2 regions of the Neobacillus sp. FW104-15D2 genome follow, and region 1 is predicted to be linked to the other one. Evidence: riboswitches for the same ligand, from Rfam matches in the RefSeq annotation. Region 1 holds a riboswitch; the other holds the start of a gene.
What was found. A riboswitch is a leader RNA that binds a small molecule or an ion and turns the genes downstream of it on or off. The one in region 1 is predicted to bind FMN.
Positions count from the first base shown of each region.

Region 1 (3,421 bases):
AAGAAAATCAGGAAGATAGTGAAACGGTTCTCTATTTACAAAAACTTTCAGGTCTTCCTTCAAAATTTGTCCCACTTAATAAACTTGTAATAAAAAAAGATATCGGACTCTTCGATGAAATCGGTCAAAAGATTGATATCCTTTATCGGCAGACCTTTCCCATCGAAAACCTTATTTTAGATGAGGATGAACAAGGCAATAAGATTGGCATTTGGCTTCTTGATTTGGTTAAAGCAGGCAAACTAGTCATTCTTAATCCTCCTTCTGCCTTTCTTTTGCAGAATAAAGCGGTACAAGCTGTTATTTGGGGGCTGCATCAGGAAAAAAATACGTTTTTTACTTCGGAAGAGCATGACTGGATCGAGGAATATTTCCTGCCAACATTTTTGGATCCTGACTACTTTATTAAAGAGAAAATTTCATATGTTAAAAAACCTTCCTACGGGCGGGAAGGGGATACAGTTGAAATATTCAGCGGAAAGGGGCTGATCGAGCATCCTGCACCACAGCTGAGCTATACGGAATTTTTGCCTGTGTACCAGCAGTTTGTAAATATGCCCTCCATTCACTTTAAAAGTGAAAAAGGGATACAGAAAGGACATCTGCTGATCGGCAGCTTTCTCCTCAATGGGGCTCCGTCAGCCATAGGTTATAGAGTTGGTGAAAGGATTACCAATAATTTGTCCTATTATATGCCAATTGGTATCAGGCACGGAGGGTAGAAGATGTGGATCTTGCATAAGATTTTTTCTAGGATAAGCAAAATTAGTCTGCTGCAGGCCTCCGGACTTGCACTTTCTCTTATTTTAATTAGCAGTTTTACGATGAGGATTGCTGAACCAGAGACATTTCCGCGTTTTATTGATGCACTTTGGTGGACCATGACCACATTAGTGACAGTTGGCTACGGCGATTTTTTCCCGAAAAGTGATTTTGGAAGAATCTTTACAATGCTGCTTATCTATACGTTCGGAATAGGCGCAATGGGTGTCATAATTGGTAAGATATTTGAAAGTCTAAGTGTTTACCGCAAGCTGAAGGAGGAAGGGAAATTGACCTATTCAGGAAAAGGACATTACATATTGATAGGATCCTCCAGAGAAAAACTGGAGAATGTTCTTGGGGAAATTATCAGCAGCGGCCAAAAGTGCGATATTATTGTGGTTGACCATGCTGAGCGTGCACCATCTGAGCATGACCGTCTTCATTTTATTTCGGGGAACCCAGCTGAAGAAGAAGTGCTTTTAAAGGCTAATATTCTCGCTGCCAAATCAGTAGCCATTTTTTCCGATGACCGGAATGACCATCCGGAATATGCGGACGGAAAATCTTTACTGATTGCATCAAGAGTTGAACACTTATCCCAAAAATATAACAAGAGTATTTATACGATAGTTGAAATTAAAAAGGATACCCACATCTCGTTATTTGAACATGCTAATGTAGATGAATTTATCCTTTCAAATGATTCGATTTCAAAGCTTATGGCACAAGCGGCCATTAACCACGGTTCCAGCAAACTATTTAGACAGCTTTTAAGCAATGCGGACGGAGATAATCTCTACGAGGTAACAAAAAAGCCCCACTGGGCAACATATAAAGACGCAGCAATAGAGCTTTTCAATACAGGAGCAACATTAATTTCGGATGGCGGTTCTCTTGACCTCGCCAAAAGGCATAAAGAACTTATTCCCGAAAACGCCAAGCTATATGTCATTTGTGATGAAGAAACCTATCTTAAAATAAATCGTTAAAGGATGCCGGCTGGTGTCTAATTATTTGGCATTCATTTGTCCTCAACATAAAAAACAAACAATATGTTTTTACAATTATTTTTTTTATGCTAAACTAATATAGAATTTAAATAAATACCTATAGTGCAGTTTAATTTGTCCTTCGGGGTCGGGTGAAAATCCCAACCGGCGGTAATGAAGAAATTCTTAGCCCGCGAGCCTTTTTGGCAGGATTTGGTGTGATTCCAAAGCCGACAGTACAGTCTGGATGGGAGAAGGACATGGGTAAGTATATAGTAGAGGTCTGTCCAATTTTTGATATGGATGAGGCTTATTTTGATATACTTTTCATCTCATAAATCTCCCAAAAAACCCTTCAGGCCTCTGAAGGGTTTTATTTTGGATTGGAATAAGGTGAAAAAATGTTTACTGGAATTATTGAAGATATCGGCTCGGTTGTTTCCTTACATTCAAGCGGCAACAGCATGGTTCTTACGATTGAATCAAAAAAAATAGTGGGAGATGTCCATCTTGGCGACAGTATTTCTGTAAATGGCGTTTGTTTAACTGTAACGAGATTTACTTCAAGCACCTTTACTGTTGATGTTATGCCAGAAACAATGAAGGATACCTCGCTAAAAATGTTAAATTCCGGTTCCCCAGTAAATCTGGAACGTGCAATGAGTGCTAATGGAAGATTTGGCGGCCATTTTGTTTCCGGCCATATTGACGGTACCGGGAGGATTATGAAAAAAGAGCATAAGGATAATGCTGTTTATTACATGATTGAGCTAGAAGAGTCACTAAGCAAATTTTGCATTCCAAAGGGTTCAATTGCAATAGATGGGACTAGTCTTACCATCTTTGGTTTAGAAAAAAACCAGGTGACAGTATCCCTGATTCCGCTCACTCATCAGGACACAGTCCTGGGACGAAAAAATCCCGGTGACATCGTTAATATTGAAAATGATTTGATCGGAAAGTACATTATCCACCAAATGGAGGGAAAAACTCCGAAAAAGGGGCTTTCGATGGACTTTCTGGCTGATAACGGATTTTATTAGAGGGGGCTGAGAATATGTTTAACACCATTGAAGAGGCAATCGACGATCTTAAAAAAGGCAAGCCGATCATCGTGGTTGACGATGAAGATAGAGAAAATGAAGGCGACCTTATTGTCTTATCAGAAAAAGCGACCCCTGAAGCCATTAACTTTATGGCGACTCATGGCCGTGGGTTAATTTGCGTTACAATAACAGAGGAAATTGCCAATCGTTTAGATCTTCATCCTATGGTTGAAGTAAATACTGATAATCATGGAACGGCTTTTACTGTCAGTATCGACCATAAAACCACCACCACAGGTATTAGTGCTTATGAAAGATCCTTCACAATATTGGAGCTCTTAGATCAAAATTCTGTTCCTGGGGATTTTAGAAGACCTGGCCACGTTTTTCCAATCGTAGCAAAGCCGGGCGGTGTCCTAAGACGTGCCGGGCATACTGAGGCGTCGGTGGATTTGGCAAAATTATGCGGTGCAGCACCATCAGGTGTAATCTGTGAAATCATGAAGGATGACGGAACAATGGCTCGTGTTCCTGATCTTATTGAAATCGCATCAAAGCATGATCTGAAGCTCATAACTATTGCTGAATTAATCAGGTACCGAAATAGGAATGAAAAGCTCG
Region 1 is NZ_JBYTCJ010000005.1:112,288-115,708, forward strand. Features, by position in the region: gene AC3WR0_RS06280 (glutathionylspermidine synthase family protein) at 1-722, shown strand, start outside; gene AC3WR0_RS06285 (potassium channel family protein) at 726-1,754, shown strand; FMN riboswitch at 1,889-2,017, shown strand; gene ribE (riboflavin synthase) at 2,156-2,797, shown strand; gene AC3WR0_RS06295 (bifunctional 3,4-dihydroxy-2-butanone-4-phosphate synthase/GTP cyclohydrolase II) at 2,812-3,421, shown strand, end outside.

Region 2 (3,421 bases), on a different contig from region 1:
AGGAAAAGAATGAGGGAATACATAGTACGGTTTTTGATTGCGGGAATTATGATGCTCCTTGTCAGTCTGTTGTTTCTAGGAGGCAGGCACCCTCAGGCAAGCATGCTTGATGATACTAATACCAGCCTCGAATGGAAATGGCCCGCTGACGGGGTCATTACTGATAAATTTGGGACAAGGCATGGCGAACATAAAGGGATTGATATAGCCGGAAACATTGGTACTAAAATATATTCAGTAGACGATGGAGTCGTGGAGAAGTCATATTTATCGGATACATATGGAAATGTTATTTTTGTAAAGCATCCCAGCAATTTTGTGACTGTATATGCTCATCTGAGCAAACGTCTCGTAATGGAAGGACAACAGTTAAAGCGGGGAGCCCTGATTGGGCTTATGGGGACTACAGGTGAATCCACAGGTGTCCATTTGCACTTTGAAGTACATGAAACCGAATGGACATTTGATAAAAAACATGCTTTAAATCCTGAAATGGTTCTTGGGTTAGCTCAAGTAGGCGAAACAGTTCATGCAGGCAGCATTAAGAATTCCGAAGGTGCTATGGAGGCACTATCCAGATATGAAGAAAAAGAAGTGGAACAAAAGGCAAACGGGGATCAGAAAGGTATTCAGGTAATCTCATATACCGTTTTACATGGTGATACACTTTGGACAATTGCCGAAAATAACCATTCTGATGCTGAATTGATCAAAAAAATAAATAACATGACTGGAGACAAAATTCTTCCGGGGCAGGTGCTGAAGATTCAGCAAGAATCAGGCAAGCAATATATTGTGAGAAAGGGTGACACCCTTATTTCCATTTCCAAAGAAACACACCTGGGGATTGAAAAACTAAAGGAACTGAATAGGCTCTCCTCAGATGTTATTTTTCCTAATCAGGTTCTCGATTTAGGTTCATTCCAAAAATAATTTGGTTAAAAAATTGTATTTTTTGCCAACGGATGCAGGCTGGAGAAAAATCCAGCCTCTTTTCGCTAATCAGAATTTATATCCATAAATTCTGAACGCATAAGTAAAACTAGGGCATCCGCTAAAAGGACTTGGCGGATGCCAAGTTTTTCTAAAATGTTTTTTCTTCACACAATTTCTTACATTTAGTATAATGAGTTCGTATAACATAATATAGGTCTATCTTCGGGGCTGGGTGAAATTCCCGACCGGCGGTGATGAGATAATATTCTCTAAGCCCGCGAGCCTTTTGGCAGGATTTGGTGAGATTCCAAAGCCGACAGTAAAGTCTGGATGGGAGAAGATGGAGGTTCCGCAAACGTTCAAAAAAGCAGGTTTTGAACGTTTATTAAGCGTGAGTGCCTTTTATTCTCCCTCAAGTCATAAACTTGGGGGATTTTATTTTTAAAAGGCAACATTGCTTATTGCTGAACCTTTCTTCTGAAGTGGATGGATCACAAAGGAGAGAGGAAAAATGAAAAAACTAAGTGTTAAAGCAACTGTATCAATTGGAATGTTAAGCGGTTTAGCGTATATCCTAATGCTTTTAAATTTTCCGCTGCCGCCATTTCCTAATTTTTTAATGATTGATTTTAGCGACATTCCTGCATTGATCGCAGCTTTAATTTTTGGCCCGCTTGCGGGTGTTTTGGTGGAGTTATTCAAAAACATTCTAAATTACTTCGCGACAGGAAGTGCAACTGGTGTACCAGTTGGGCATATTGCTAACTTTGTAGCAGGAGTACTGTTTGTATTGCCAGTATACTTTTTGTATATAAAACTGAAATCTAAAAAAGGAATGACTATTTCATTGGTAATTGGTACCATTATCATGGCAATAATGATGAGTGTTCTTAATTACTTTGTTATATTGCCTGCATACACGTTTTTCCTTCATTCACCAGCGATGTCAACCGATGCAACTTATAAAATGGTGACAACAGCCATATTGCCTTTTAATTTGGCAAAAGGAATTATCATGTCATTCATCTTTTTGCTGCTTTTCTTTAAAATGCAGCCTTGGATTGCTAAACAGAGTGCTTAATTATATAAAGTGGCAGTTAACTTTTATTGTTGAGTGTCACGCATTCCATTAAAGAGCAACATTTTTGCAAGGTCGAATAATAGATAATGAATCTAAGCGGCAGGAGATTCCTGCCGCTTTGTGTATTTGTGAACAATAAGAGCCCTCCAACTGGATTGGAGGGCAGCTTTAAGTATATTTTAAAAATTGGAATTATTCGAACTTAGTAGGGTTGCCGTCAAATGGCTGTTCAGCAACTTTAATAGAGTCTGTTGGGCAGCCTTCGAAAGCATCCATCATGTCGTCCTCTAATACATCCGGAATTTCAACGATACCTTCGTTGTCATCAAGAGTTACATATGCAATGCCTTCATCATCATAATCATAGATGTCTGGAGCCGCTGCTCCACAGGCACCACATGCGATGCAAGTTTCTTTGTCAACAATTGTATACTTTGCCATGTAAAAAACCTCCCAGTAAATTAAGCAGATATTCAAACCCTATTTCCATGGTTTCATGGAAACGTATTCCTCACTTTCTATTGTAAAACTGAATGTCTAACTTTTCAATAGTAAATGTAATGAGAATGCTTATCACGCAAGGGTTTCACCTTCATATTTCTTCATTTTTCAACAATAAACAACAGCAGTTCATTATGTTTCATGTTAAAATAGAGGGAAAGAAAAAGCACGTAAAAACACTTTCACAGGCATGTGATTAATCTTCAGAAGATTAAGGGGGGTGGAAATATGGCTTATTTTGATTTGATCATTCTATACTGTTTAAAGCAGTTAAACGGGGAACGGACAATCTATTCAGTCTATCACCTTTTAAAAGGAAAAAAGTCAGCTCAAACCATACAGGATGCCCACCTTTTCTCCCTAACCAAATTTTTTGGTGTCTTTATGACTTTAACAAGAAGTTCATTAGAAGAGGCAGTCCACTCCATGTTTCAACAAGGTTATATTCTGCAATCAGAATTAGAGCCTCAGCATTATACACTGACTGAAAAAGGAAATGCCTTTCTTGAATTGCTGCTTAAGAAACGGCCCATGCCTATCTATCTAGAGGGTTTAAAATACCAACCTTTAACACAACTGGTGTGGGAGAGAATATCCTTACTTGTCCAGGTTGTCTCCAATCTTGTGTATCAGGAAAACAAATACATTCCTATACAGAAGGGAAAAGAAACCCATCAATGGCTTAAACATGTTTTAAGAAAGCATAGTATGGACAGAGCCGAAATTGGAAAAAAGCTCTTTATTGAACTTACTTCCTGTCTTGAAAAAGGAGAAGGCCTGAATCCATTAGTACTTAGCTTAAGACTTACCGGCCACCAGATTATTGGCCTAACCTCCATGCAGGCTGCGGATGAATTAAAAATGGAAAGAACGGACTATCATATAGAGTTTTTAAACCTGCTT
Region 2 is NZ_JBYTCJ010000020.1:52,845-56,265, forward strand. Features, by position in the region: gene AC3WR0_RS16125 (peptidoglycan DD-metalloendopeptidase family protein) at 10-933, shown strand; FMN riboswitch at 1,151-1,282, shown strand; gene AC3WR0_RS16130 (ECF transporter S component) at 1,448-2,017, shown strand; gene AC3WR0_RS16135 (ferredoxin) at 2,210-2,458, opposite strand; gene AC3WR0_RS16140 (YpbB family protein) at 2,747-3,421, shown strand, end outside.
Region 2: another riboswitch for FMN. It lies ahead of AC3WR0_RS16130 (ECF transporter S component); the one in region 1 lies ahead of ribE (riboflavin synthase).